DNA from 2 places in the Caulobacter sp. FG7 genome. Region 1 is predicted to be linked to the other one. Evidence: riboswitches for the same ligand, from Rfam matches in the RefSeq annotation. Region 1 holds a riboswitch; the other holds the start of a gene.
What was found. A riboswitch is a leader RNA that binds a small molecule or an ion and turns the genes downstream of it on or off. The one in region 1 is predicted to bind glycine.
Positions count from the first base shown of each region.

Region 2: another riboswitch for glycine. It lies ahead of gcvT (glycine cleavage system aminomethyltransferase GcvT); the one in region 1 lies ahead of ACODR1_RS12055 (TonB-dependent receptor domain-containing protein).

Region 1 covers NZ_JBMDIW010000012.1:122,686-129,575, reverse strand. The annotation lists gene ACODR1_RS12075 (hypothetical protein) at 1-108, shown strand, start outside; gene ACODR1_RS12070 (sensor histidine kinase) at 105-1,469, opposite strand; gene ACODR1_RS12065 (response regulator transcription factor) at 1,466-2,128, opposite strand; gene ACODR1_RS12060 (ABC transporter substrate-binding protein) at 2,216-3,262, shown strand; glycine riboswitch at 3,529-3,617, shown strand; glycine riboswitch at 3,621-3,713, shown strand; gene ACODR1_RS12055 (TonB-dependent receptor domain-containing protein) at 3,851-6,556, shown strand; gene ACODR1_RS12050 (S9 family peptidase) at 6,718-6,890, shown strand, end outside.
Region 2 covers NZ_JBMDIW010000008.1:929-7,818, forward strand. The annotation lists gene ACODR1_RS08130 (hypothetical protein) at 1-236, opposite strand, end outside; gene gcvPB (aminomethyl-transferring glycine dehydrogenase subunit GcvPB) at 369-1,940, opposite strand; gene gcvPA (aminomethyl-transferring glycine dehydrogenase subunit GcvPA) at 1,937-3,280, opposite strand; gene gcvH (glycine cleavage system protein GcvH) at 3,398-3,763, opposite strand; gene gcvT (glycine cleavage system aminomethyltransferase GcvT) at 3,839-4,963, opposite strand; glycine riboswitch at 5,121-5,212, opposite strand; partial or broken gene ACODR1_RS08155 (hypothetical protein) at 5,318-5,422, opposite strand; gene ACODR1_RS08160 (hypothetical protein) at 5,462-5,869, opposite strand; gene ACODR1_RS08165 (site-specific DNA-methyltransferase) at 5,880-6,890, opposite strand, start outside.

The DNA of each region.
Region 1 (6,890 bases):
TATTGCGAGCCGGCGCCCGAGCCGGTCCGGCCCGCCGCGCCCGTGGCCGAAAAGCCGGCCGGCGCGCGCCTGGACGACATCTTCCGCCGCATGGTCGAGCGGGCCTAGTCGGCCGCCGCGAACCGCAGTTCCACCACCAGCCCCGGTCGCGGCGCGCGCGTGCGGGCGGTCAGGCCGATGTCGAGGCGCTGGGCGATCGAGCGCACGATCGCCAGGCCAAGACCGGCCCCGTTCGTTTCGGTCTTGCTCTTGCCCCGGAAGAACGGGCTGAAGATGCGGCCGATCTCCTCAAGGGGAACGCCGGGGCCGTGATCCCAGAGCGTCAGCCGAAGTCGCGCGCCGTCGGCCGCGACCACCAGCGACACGCTTCCCCGCCCGTAGGCGCAGGCGTTGAACACCAGGTTGCGCAGCAGCTCGCCCACCAGCACCGCGTTGCCGGCCGCGGTGGCGGTTTCGGGCAGGCGGCGGCGGAAGACCACGTCCGGATAGTCCCGCGCCACCTCGGCGGCGATGGTCTCGACCAGCAGCCGCAGGTCGCTGGTCCCCTCGACCGCGGCGGCCTCCGAGCGGGCCAGGGCCAGGAGCTGGCTCAGCACCTGGCGCAGGTTGCCGGCGGCGGCCATCGAATCCTTCAGCAGCGACTTCTGCGGCTCGGTCTCGATCGTGCGCTCGACCAGGGCCAGATTGGCGATGATTACCGACAGCGGCGTGCGCAGCTGGTGCGAGGCGTCGGCCGAGAACCGCTCCAGCGCCTTGGTGAAGCGCTCCAGGCTGGGCATCAGGCGGTTGAAGGCCGCCACAACCGGCGACAGCTCGGCCGGGGCGTCCAGGTCGCGCACGGGCGCGAAGTCGGGCCGCGAGGACTGGGCGCGGCGGGTCAGGTCGGCGGTCAGGCTGCGTAAGGGAGCCAGGCCCCAGGTCACGGCCGGAATGACCAGGGCGGCGGCGACCAGAACCAGCAGCAGCGGCAGGATGATGAAGTTGAACTGCAGCTCGCGCACGCTGGCGCGGCGGGAGTCCAGGCTCTGGGCGACGGCGACCACGACGGGGTCGGCGACGCCCGGCACCATCACCGTCGCTTGGGCGATGCGCACCGGGTAGCCGCGCATCTGCGCATAGGCGAAGTCGGTCTCGTTGGGCGGCGGGGCCGGCGGATGGGGCAGGTCGTCATAGCCGGTCACCAGCCTGGGGCCCTGCCGCACGGCGTAGAACACCGCGTCGCGCTCGGGACTGTCGAGCAGGCCCAGCGACCAGGGCGGCAGGGCGACCTTGGCGCGGCCGTCCTCGGCGCCGATCTGGGCGACGATCGAGGCCACCGAGCCGGCCAGCAGCCGGTCGGAGGTCTTTTCCACCACCTGGTGGGCGGCCAGGGCGCCGGCCAGGGCCAGCGCCGCGCCCAGCAGGGCCAGCGGCGCCACCTGGGCGATCAGCAGGCGGGCGACGAGGCTGGGCGGGCGCCGCCGCCTCACGGATCCAGCCGGTAGCCGGCGCCGCGCAGGGTCTGCAGCTGCGGGCCGTCGGGCTGAAGCTTGCGGCGCAGCCGACCCACATGCACCTCCAGCGCGTTGGGCGAGGCGGGCTGCTCGTCGGGAAACACCTCGGCCGCCAGCTGGCCGCGGTCGACCACCCGTCCAGGGCGCATGGCCAGGGCCTTGAGCGCGGCCCATTCGCGGGGGCGCAGGTCCAGCCGCCGCTGGCCGACCCAGGCCGCGCCGGCCTCCCAGTCGCAGGTCAGCGAGCCAAGGGTGACGATGCGGGCGGCGTAGCCGCTCTTGCGGCGGACCACGGCGCGCACCCGGGCCACCAGCTCGAACGGGTCGAAGGGTTTGAGCACATAGTCGTCGGCGCCCATGTCCAGGCCGGCGATGCGGTCCTGCACGGCGTCGCGGGCGGTCAGCACGACGATCGGCGTGGAAAAGCCCTCGCGACGCAGGCGCGACAGGATCTCGAAGCCGTCGATGTCGGGCAGGCCGATGTCGAGGATCATGGCGTCGAAGTCGCCGGGCAGGGCCAGGGCCAGGGCCGCCTCGCCGGTCTCGGCGCAGACCGCCTGGTGGCCCTCGCTCTCGAGGGTGGCGGTCAGCGAGCGGCGCAGAGGCGGATCATCCTCGACAACGAGTATCTTCATCGGGGATGTAGCGGGTCACGACGCGAAACGAGGGGAGCGCCGGCCATCCGACGCCGATTGACAGTCGAGGTCAAGAGACGCCGGGCGTTGGGCCTGATCGGCGCGGCGGGCCTGGCCACGCTGGCGGCGGGTTGCGCGCCGCGCGTCGAGGGCCAGGCGACCAGCCGCTGGGACGTCATGGGCGCGCATCGCGAAGGCGAGGTGGTCGTCTATGTGAACACCGGCGTCTACGGCCCGGTGGCGGAGGGTTTCCGCAAGCGCTTTCCCAGGATCAAGCTGACCATGGTCGAGGTCGCCGCCCGCCCGCTGCAGGCGCGGGTGATGGCCGAGACCGACAGCGGCGCGCCCGTCGCCGACGTGGCCTGGAGCTCGTCGATGGACATCCAGGTCAAGCTGATCAACGACGGCTACGCCCAGACCTACCGCAGCCCCGAGGCCCGCCATCTGCCGGCCTGGGCGGTGTGGCGTGACCAGGGCTTCGGCGTCACCGCCGAGCCGATCGTCTTTGCCTACAACAAGCGTCTCCTGAAAGAACAGGACGTGCCGCGCAGCCACGCCGCGCTGCTGGCGGCCCTGCGCGACGACCCGGACCGCTGGCGCGGCAGGATCGCCATGTACGACCCGGAGAAGAGCGGGGTGGGCTTCCTCTACATGTCCAGCGACACGGTGGTCTATCCGGACGCCTGGGCGCTGTACGACGCCCTGGCCGCTTCGGATCCCGGCCTCTATGTGCCCGGCGCGCCGATCCTGGCCAGCGTCACGGCCGGTCAGCACCTCTTGGCCTACGACATGAACCGCTCCTACGCCGACTGGTGGGCGCGAGGGCAGGGGCCGGACATCGGCTATGTCGTGCCCAGCGACTACTACCTGTCGATCGCGCGGGTGGCGTTCATCACGCGCGCCGCGCCGCATCCCAAGGCCGCGCGATTGTTCCTCGACTACCTGATGTCGGAGGAGGGCCAGCGGCGCCTGGCCCAGGCGCGGCTCACCCCGATCCGCGAGGGGCTGGGCGCGGCTCCGCCGCCGGGAGGGCGACCGATCCGGGTCGGACCGGCCCTGCTGGCCAATTTCGACCAGGGACGGCGCGAGGACATGCTGGCCCGCTGGCGTCGCGCCCGGGGTGAACCCGACTAGGTGCCCTTGGTCTGGGCAATCGGTGATCTTTATTTGTGCAAATCGGCCCGCTAGGCCGAGCGCCAGCCCATTTTTACTCCGGCCGTCCGCGCCGCGAAGCTGTCACCGACCTGTCACGGCCCCCCGATCGGCTGAAACCGACGGGCGAAGGCTGAACCCCTAGGGTTGATCGTCAGGAAGAACGTGCCCGCGCACCTGTCCGGTCGCGACGAAAACGTGCCGCTTCCGGCGGCTTTGCCGACATCGGAACGCCCGGCCTAACTGATCCTGCTCTTGCGGAAGAGATCAGGTTCTACCCGACGCCGAAGGCGCAACCGCCCCGGAAACGCTCAGGCAAAAGGACCGCGGAGCACAAGGACGCTGGAAAGCAGGCGCGCCTCTCAGGAGGGGCGTCTCGCCGAAGGAGCAAGGGCGCGGTGCGTTCCGAATCTCTCAGGCCAACAGGACAGCGGGGGCAGAGGAACGCCTTGCGATCTGGCGAGCGGCGCGTGGTGCGTCGCTGGCGGATCGCGGCTCCTGGACCGTCCAGATCATGGACGGCTCGGGGCGGGGGCGACTGTCGACTGCATGTTTGAGAGGGGATCTCACTTGGCATTTTCACGTCACTCCCGCCGCGCCCTGCTGATCGGCGCCAGCATCCTGCCCGCGGCGCTCGTCCTGCACGGCGTCGCCTTGGCCCAGACCTCGGGCGACAAGGCCGACGACAGCGTCGGCGAGATCGTCGTCACCGCCTCGCGCATCGACCGCGCCGGCTTCCAGGCCCCGACCCCCACGGTCCGCGTCACCGACGCCGACCTGGCCGTCGGCGCCCGTCCGAACATCGCCGCGGCCCTGAACGACCTGCCGCAGTTCCGCGCCACCACCTCGGCCCAGACCACCGGCACCAACACCGGCGCCGGCAACGCCCCCCTCGACCTGCGGGGCCTGGGCATCAGCCGCACCCTGGTGCTGATCGACGGGCGCCGTTTCTCGGGCGAGAACGACCTGAACGTCGTGCCCAGCGTGCTGGTCAAGGGCGTCGACGTCGTCACCGGCGGCGCCTCGGCCGCATGGGGCTCGGGCGCCGTGGCGGGCGTGGCCAACATCATGATCGACCGCAACTTCACTGGCGGAAAGCTGGGCGTCGAGGGCGGCATCTCGTCCTTTGACGACGCCGAGCAGGTGCGCGTCGAAGGCGCCTGGGGTACGGGCTTCGCCGACGGCCGCGGCCACTTCGTGATCGGCGGCGAGTTCCTCAACAACGAGGGCGTCGTTCCCAAGAACAGCCGTCCGAACATCGGCCGCTGGGCCACCGTTCCCAACGGCGACGGCCGCTACAAGCTGGCGCCCGACGTCGGCTTCTCGAACGCGGCCTATGGCGGCCTGATCATGTCGGGCGTGCTGAAGGGCAAGGCCTTCAATCCCGACGGCAGCCTGCGCGACTTCGACTACGGCACGGTCAGCGGCACCAACTCGATCGGCGGCGAAGGCCCCTCGAACGACGACCTGTCGCCGCTGGTCACGCCCCAGCGCCGCTACGCCACCATGGCCAGCGTCACCTACGACCTGACCGACAGCGTCAAGCTGACGGCCGAACTGCGCCACTCGCGGATGTGGAACGACTATGTCTGGTTCGGCGACCACAACCGCGGCAACCTGACGATCAAGGCCGACAACGCCTTCCTGCCGACCGCCGTGCGCACCGCCCTGGCCAACGCCGGCGAGACCCAATTCACCATGGGCCGCTTCAACAGCGACCTGTCGTACTCGACCATCGACTTCGAGCGCGTGGCCACCCAGGGCACGATCGCGCTGGATGGTTCGTTCGGCGACGGCTGGCGCTGGAGCGCCTACTACAGCCACGGCGAGAACGAGAACAACATCGACACCCCCGGGTTCCTGCTGACCCAGAACTACGCCAACGCCGTGGACTCGGTCATCAGCCCGACCACCGGCCAGGCCGTCTGCCGCGTCGCCCTGACCAACCCGACCAGCAACTGCGTGCCGATCAACCTGTTCGGCGAAGGCGCGCCGTCGGCCGAAGCCATTGCCTATGTCACCGGCACGCCCAGCATGCGCGAGACTTCCAAGCTCGACGTCGGCGGCTTCAGCCTGCGCGGCGAGCCCTTCGAGCTGCCGGCCGGTCCCGTCTCGATCGCCGTCGGCGGCGAGGCCCGCAAGGAGTCGGTCGACCGCTCGGTCGGCGCGCTCGACACGGCCAAGGCCTTCACCTCGTTCAGCTTCTCGGCGATGTCGGGCAGCTTCACGGTCAAGGAAGCCTTCGCCGAAGTGCTGGTGCCCGTCGTCCGCGACGTGCCGGTGCTCAACAAGCTGGAAGTCAACGCCGCGGCCCGTATCAGCGACTACGACACCACCGGCTCGATCTGGTCGTGGAAGCTGGGCGCCACCAACGAGTTCTTCCCGGGCTTCCGGGGCCGGATCACCCAGTCGCGCGACATCCGCTCGGCCAACCTGACCGAGCTCTTCACCACCAGCACCACCGGCTACAACACCATCGTCGACCCGGTGACCAACTCCAGCGTCTACGTGCTGACCAACGGCGGCGGCAACCAGGCGCTGCAGCCGGAGACGGCCAAGACCTTCACGGCCGGCTTCGTCTATTCGCCGCCGCAGATCCCGGGCTTCAACGTCTCGGTCGACTACTACAACATCGACATCGACGACGTGATCACCACGATCGGCGCCCAGGACATCGTCACCCGCTGCGCCGCCGGCAACCAGGACATGTGCTCGCGGATCACCCGCGACGGCGCCAACACGATCACCAGGATCGTCTCCACCTACGTCAACCTGTCGAACTACAAGACCGACGGCGTCGACGTGGAGATGTCCTACTCGATGGACGCTTCGCGCGTGCACTCGAGCCTGGACGGCCGCCTGCGCCTGCGCACCGTCGGCACCTGGGTCAACAACCTGACCACCAACGACGGCGTCAGCGAGATCGATTACGTCCGCTCGCAGGGCTACTCGTTCGGCCTGGGCGTGCCGGAGTTCCGCGTCGTCAGCAGCCTGGACTATTCGGGTCCGGTGTTCGGGGCCAACCTGCGGGCTCGCTACATCTCGCCCGGCAACTACAACAACACCGTCGATCTCGTGAACGGCCACATCAAGGCCTACACCTATGTCGACCTGGGCGTGCGCGCCAAGCTGCCTGAGGTGGGCGGCTACAACGTCGAGCTCTACGCCAACGCCACGAACCTGTTCGACAAGGCGCCGCCGATCGGCTCGCTCTACTCGCCCTACTACGACGTCATCGGTCGCTACGTGACCCTGGGCGCGCGGATGCGCTTCTAGGGACGCTAGGGATCTGGCGCGCGCCGTCGCCCCCGCCGGCCGCGCCAGACCCAGCAAGGTCCGGAGCCTTCCCCCAAAGGCTTCGGGCCCGGCCGATACCCGCGCCGCCGGTCCCTCCCTCCGGGCCGGCGGCGCCTCACCCCCAGATTGGTGATTTCCCCATGATCTCGCGCCTCACCCTGACGCTCGCCCTGCTGGCGGCGAGCGGCGGCCTCGCCATGGCCCAAAACGCCCCCGTGGCCGCCGTGCCGGCCGCCATCGTCGCCGACGGCCTGCCCCCGATCCCGCAGGAGCTGGTCTCGGCGACCACGCCCTACCTGCAGGCCCGCCACGC
Region 2 (6,890 bases), on a different contig from region 1:
TGGAAGCGGACGAACTGCTTACGGGCCTTGAACGAGTTGCGCAGCACCAGCATCAGGCCGATGACCGTCAGCGGCACGCCCATCGGGCCGGGCAGGGGCGCAATCAGAAAGCCCGCGGCGATGAACACCAGGCCAAGGGCCACGAGCAGGCCGCGAATGATCCGGCCGAGAAGCTCGCGGGCGAGTTCGTCGGCAGCGGAGAGGCGCACGGGCGGCATGGCGATGGCGAGGTTCATGGGGGGCTGAACGGGGCTTGTGGTCCGCCGGTTTCCGGAAATAGGCCGGCCCCCTCGTCTCACAAGCTGCATATGGAAACGGGGCGCCCTTCCGTAAAGGCGCCCCGTTCCGCATTCGTGCTGCTGTTGCAGCTATTCCGCGGCGAGTGGCGCGGGGGCCACAGGTTTCCACTTCAACTTCGGCTTACGGGCCGCCAGGGTCTCGTCCAGGCGCTTGAGCGGCGCCAGGTGCGGGGCGTTCTTGAAGCGCTCGACCTCGCCGGCCTTGGCCGATCCCGCCAGCAGGCGGAGGGCCTCGATGAAGCGGTCGAGCTCGGCCTTGGACTCGGTCTCGGTCGGCTCGATCAGCATCGCGCCATGCACCACAAGCGGGAAATACATGGTCATCGGGTGGAAGCCCTCGTCGATCATCGCCTTGGCGAAGTCGAGGGTGGTGACGCCCGTGCCTTCCAGCCAGGCGTCGTCGAACAGCGCCTCGTGCATGCACGGACCCTCGGGGAAGGCCGGGCTCATCAGGTCCGACAGGCGGGCCTTGATGTAGTTGGCGTTCAGCACCGCGTCCTCGGCCACCTGGCGCAGGCCGTCGGCGCCGTGGCTGAGCATGTAGGCGTAGGCGCGCACGTACATGCCCATCTGGCCGTGGAAGGCGCTCATCCGGCCGAAGGCCTGGGCGGCGACGCCTTCGGCTTCCTCGATCAGCCTGTAGCCATTCTCGTCATGCACCACCCACGGGGTGGGGGCGAACAGGGCCAGAGCCTCGCTCAGCACCACCGGACCCGCGCCCGGACCGCCGCCGCCGTGGGGCGTCGAGAAGGTCTTGTGCAGGTTGATGTGCATGGCGTCGACGCCCAGGTCGCCCGGGCGCACCCGGCCGACGATGGCGTTGAAGTTGGCGCCGTCGCAGTAGAAGTACGCGCCCGCCGCGTGGGTCAGGCGGGCGATCTCCACCACGTCGCGCTCGAACAGGCCGCAGGTGTTGGGGTTGGTGACCATGATCGCCGCCACGTGGTCGCCGAGCTTGGCTTCCAGGTCGGCGAGGTCGACGCGGCCGTCGTCGGTCTGGGCGATTTCGACGACCGTATAGCCGCAGAAGGCCGCCGTGGCCGGGTTGGTGCCGTGGGCGCTGGTCGGGGCCAGCACGGTCTTGCGGTGGCCGTTCCCGGCCGCCTCGTGGGCGGCGCGGATGGCCAGCAGGCCGCACAGCTCGCCGTGGGCGCCGGCCTTGGGCGACAGGGCGACCGCCGGCATGCCGGTCAGGGTCTTCAGCCAGTGGGCCAGGCGGTCCATCAGCTCGATGGCGCCCTGCACCGTCGACTGCGGCTGCAGCGGGTGGATGTCCGACAGGCCCGGCAGGCGCGCCATCTTCTCGTTCAGGCGCGGGTTGTGCTTCATCGTGCACGAACCCAGCGGATAGAGCGCGAGATCGATGGCGTGGTTCTTCTGGGACAGGCGCACGTAGTGGCGCACGGCTTCCGGTTCGGAGAGGCCCGGCAGGCCGATGGGCTCGTCGCGGGTCAGGCCGGCCAGGGCGCCGTCGGCGGCGACGGCGTCGGGCAGGTCGACGCCGGTCTTGGTCCAGCCGCCCAGTTCGAAGATCAGCGGCTCGTCCTGCAGCAGGCCGCGGCCGCCCGACAGCGAGGCGAAGCCCGCGTCGTCGTTGGACGCTTCGGGACGGGTGGGACGTCCGACATTGTTCATGCTCATTGGACGGCTCCGGCCAGCAGCTTGGCGAAGAAGGTGATGTCGGTGTCGAGCGTGGTCTCGGTCGTGGCGACCAGCAGCACGTTGTCCAGGCCCGCGCCCGGCTCCAGGCGCGAATAGGGCACGCCGGCGATGACGCCGTGGGCGGCCAGGGTCTCGACGACCTCGGCGGCGTCCTTGGGCAGGCGCACGGCGAACTCGTTGAAGAAGCGCGGGGTGAGGATCTCGACGCCCGGGATGGCCGCCAGGGCCTTCGCGGTCGCCAAGGCCTTATGGTGGTTCAGCGAGGCCAGCTGGCGCAGGCCCTGCTCGCCCAGCAGGCTCATGTGGATCGAGAAGGCGAGAGCGCACAGGCCGCTGTTGGTGCAGATGTTGCTGGTGGCCTTGTCGCGGCGGATGTGCTGCTCGCGGGTCGACAGCGTCAGCACGAAGCCGCGCTTGCCGTCGGCGTCCACCGTCTCGCCGCAGAGGCGCCCCGGCGCCTGGCGGACGAACTTTTCGCGGCAGGCGAAGAGGCCGACGTAAGGACCGCCGAAGTTCAAGCCGTTGCCGATCGACTGGCCCTCGGCCACGGCGATGTCGGCGCCCATGGCGCCCGGCGACTTCAAGAGGCCGTAGGAGACGGCCTCGGTGGTGACGACGATCAAGAGGGCGCCGGCGGCGTGGGCGGCCTCGGCGATCTTGGAGACGTCGGTGGCGGTGCCGAAGACGTTGGGGGTCTGCACCACGACGCAGGCGGTATCGGCGTCGATGGCGGCGATCACCGCGTCCTCGGCGTCGATGGCGGCCGGCAGGCGCTGCGTGGTCACGCCGGCGGCGTGGGCCAGGGTCTCGACGGCGCCGACATATTGCGGGTGGACGCCGCCCGACAGCACGGCCTTGTTCTTGCGGGTGACGCGCTGGGCCATCATCACGGCCTCGGCCGTGGCGGTCGAGCCGTCATAGAGCGAGGCGTTGGCCACATCCATGCCGGTCAGGGCCGCGACCTGGCTCTGGAACTCGAACAGCACCTGCAGCGTGCCCTGGGCGATTTCCGGCTGGTAGGGCGTGTAGCTGGTCAGGAATTCCGACCGCTGGATGATGTGGTCGACCGTGGCCGGCACGTGGTGGCGATAGGCCCCGGCCCCGACGAAGAACGGCCCCTCGGCCGCCGAGCGGTTGCGGCGCGACAGGCGCAAGAGCTCGCGCTCGACCTCGATCTCGCCGGCGTGATGGGGCAGGTCCACAGGCTCGCTGCGGCGGGCGACGGCCGGCACGTCGACGAACAGCTCGTCGATCGAGCCCGCGCCGATCACGCCGAGCATGTCGGCGCGGTCTTCGGGGGTCAGGGGGAGGTAGCGCATCAATCAGGTCCTTCTCCCTTCCCCCTTGATGGGGGAAGGGGCGGGGATGGGGGTGTCTACTGCGGTGGGGTCACCCCCAACCCTGCCCTTCCCCCATCAAGGGGGAAGGGTTCTTCCTTAAAGCGTCGCCAGGAACGCCTCGTAGGCGTCGCGGTCCATCAGGGCGTCGACCTCGGCCGGGTTGGAGAGCTTCAGCTTGGCGAACCAGCCGCCGCTTTCCGGCAGGGCGTTGACGGTTTCCGGCGCATCGCCCAGCTCGGCGTTGGCTTCGACGACCTCGCCCGACACCGGGGCGTAGACGTCCGACGCGGCCTTGACGCTCTCGACGACGGCCATTTGGTCGCCTTGCTTGACGACCTTGCCGACTTCGGGCGCCTCGACGAACACCACGTCGCCCAGTTGCTCGGCGGCGTAGGCGGTGATGCCGACGGTGGCGATGTCGCCTTCGACGGCGACCCATTCATGGTCCTTGGTGAAGCGCATGGTCTGGCCCTTTCGTTTTTGCTGGCGACGCGACGGACGCCAAAACCGGCGTCCACTTTTGGCTGTCGCGTCGGCTTAGAGTTTGCGGACGTAACGGGTGGGAACGAACGGGGAGGCGACGACCTCGGCGGCCGCCGGCTTGCCCCGGACGATGACTTTCAGGGTCGCGCCGATCACGGCGTAGGCCGGGGGCACGAAACCGATCGCGATGGCGCCGCCGAAGCTGGGGCCAAAGCCCCCGCTGGTGACCTTGCCAATGACGTTTCCGTCGGCGTCGGCGATGTCGGCGCCTTCGCGGGCCGGGGCGCCTTCCAGCACCTTCAGGTTCACACGGACGCGGGCCAGTTCGCCGGCCAGTTCCTTGGTGATCCGTTCGGCGCCCAGGAAGTCGCCGGCCTCGCGGCGGCTCTTGCCGACGGCGAAGTTCAGGCCCGCCTCGATCGGCGAGACCGTCTCGTCCAGGTCGTGGCCGTAGAGCGGCAGGCCCGCTTCCAGGCGCAGGCTGTCGCGGGCGCCCAGGCCGATCGGCTTGACCCGCTCGTCTTCCAGCAGGGTGTTCCAGATGCGGGCGGCGTCCGAGGCCGGGACCGAGATCTCATAGCCGTCCTCGCCGGTGTAGCCCGAGCGCGAGATGATGGCGTCGACGCCAAACGCGGTCAGGGCGCGGGCGTCCATGAACACCATGGCGGCGGCTTCCGGAACGTGGGCGGCCAGCACGGCGGCGGCCTGCGGGCCTTGCAGCGCCAGCAGCGCGCGGTCTTCCAGGCGCTCGACGCTGGCTTCACCGGCCAGGGTCTCGGCGATGATCTTGTAGTCGTTGTCCTTGCAGGCGCCGTTGACCACCACGAACAGCCCATCGTCGTCGGGACGGGCGGTCATCAAATCATCGATGATCCCGCCTTCGGCGTTCAGCAGCACGCCGTAGCGCTGCTTGCCGGCCTTCAGGCCCTGGTAGTCGGCCGAGACCACCTTCTCGAAGCTTTTCGCCGGGCTTGTTTCACCATTGGCGCCGCGGATGCGGGCCTGGCCCATGTGCGAGACGTCGAACAGGCCCGCGTGCTCGCGGGTCCAAAGGTGCTCTTTCAGCACGCCGTCCTTGTATTGCACGGGCATGGAATAGCCCGCGAACGGCACCATGCGGGCGCCGGCCGCCACGTGGGCGTCGAACAGCGGGGTCTTCTTGAGGTCGTCGGTGGACACGCGGCGGGCTCCGAAACGGGGTCGGCGACGGTTCCGGCTTCCGCCGGTTGGTCGCGCCCCCGCTGTCCCTTAGGCCTGAGAGATTCCGGCCCCTCTCCAGAGAGACCTTGCTCCTTCGGCGAGCCGCCCTTTCGGGAAGGCTTCTTTCCAGCGTTCCTAAACCCGCGCGGTCCTTTTGCCTGAGCGTTTCCGGGGCGGTTGCGCCTTCGGCCTCGGGACACGAATCCCGATGTCTCCCGCGAGGGTCAGGGGCTCAATGAGCGAGGGGCGGGGCCGAGTCAAGCGGGGTGGACGTCAGGTTGTCGGAGTACCCGGCGACGCCTCGATTCAAGGCGTGCAGCCAACCCTTGATCGTCATCCCGGGCGGAGGCGCGAATGCGCCGCAGACCCGGGACCCAGGGGCGACTGCATTGCGCCGGCCCCTGGGTCCCGGCTCTCCGCTACGCTGCGGCCGGGATGACGAGGTTTTGGAGTGAGCCGATAGAGGCTGGCGCCCCCTCAGTTCTTCTTCACCGCGCCGCCCTGGCCGATGAAGCCGATGATCAGGAACTGCAGCACGCTGCCCATCTCCACCCCGAGCAAGGCGATGCTGAGGCAGAGCTGCGGGCTGACGACGGGCCTTGCGATCTCGGGCGGGCCGCTGATGAAACTCCAGGCGAAGAAGGCGCAGACGATGATCGCGCCGATGACCGGGCCCAGGAAGGCCAGGTTGGCGCGGGCGCCCAGCCGTCTCCGCCCGATCAGCAGCAGGATGGCGCAACCGACCGCCTCGATGGCCGACCCGAGATAGTTCCAGAACGAGCCGAGCGGCGTCTGGGGCAGCGCCGAAACGCACAGCATGGTCAGCACGATCGCCAGGCAGCCGATCGTCCAGTAGCGGCGAACGCCGATGGGGCCTTCCTTCACTTGAAGGCGATCAGGCGTGCGGCATGGCCGCGCGCACCTGGGCGCGCAGCACGTCGATGGGGGCCAGGCCCGCGTCGGTCTTGAAGTGCCAGTAGGTCCAGCCGTTGCAGGCCGGAGCCGACTGCACCATGGCGCCGATCTTGTGGATCGAGCCGGTCAGGTCGCCCACCGCGATCGAGCCGTCGGGACGCACCTTGGCCGCGTGGGCGCCCTTGGCGCAGTAGAGGGTGTCGCCCGGATGCAGCAGGCCGTTCTCGACGATGGCCCCGAACGGCACGCGCGGCTCGGCGCGCTTGGAGCCGGTCATCTCCAGGTCCTGCGGCGCGATCGGCGTCACCTGGGCGATGCGGGTCTTGGCGTGCTCGATATATTCGGCCTCGCGCTCGATGCCGATGAACTTGCGGCCCAGGCGCTTGGCGGCGGCGCCCGTGGTGCCGACGCCGAAGAACGGATCCAGGATCACGTCGCCCGGCTTGGTGGTCGACAGGATCACCCGGTAGAGCAGGGCTTCCGGCTTCTGGGTCGGGTGGGCCTTCGCCCCGTCGGCGCCCTTGATGCGCTCCTCGCCGGTGCACAGCGGGATGGTCCAGTCCGAGCGCATCTGCACCTCGTCATTGGCCATCTTCAGGGCGTCGTAATTGAAGGTGTAGCGCTTGGCGTTCTGGCTCTTGGAGGCCCAGATCAGGGTCTCGTGGGCGTTGGCGAAGCGGGTGCCCTTGAAGTTGGGCATCGGGTTGGTCTTGCGCCAGATGACGTCGTTGAGGATCCAGAAGCCCAGGTCCTGCACCGCCACGCCGACGCGGAAGATGTTGTGGTAGCTGCCGATCACCCAGATCGCGCCGTCGTCCTTGAGCACGCGGCGGGCGGCCTTCAGCCACTCGCGGGTGAACTTGTCGTAGGCCGCGAAGCTCTCGAACTGGTCCCAATGGTCGTCGACCGCGTCGACCTTGGAATTGTCCGGACGCAGCAGGTCGCCGCCAAGCTGAAGGTTGTAGGGCGGGTCGGCGAAGATCAGGTCGAC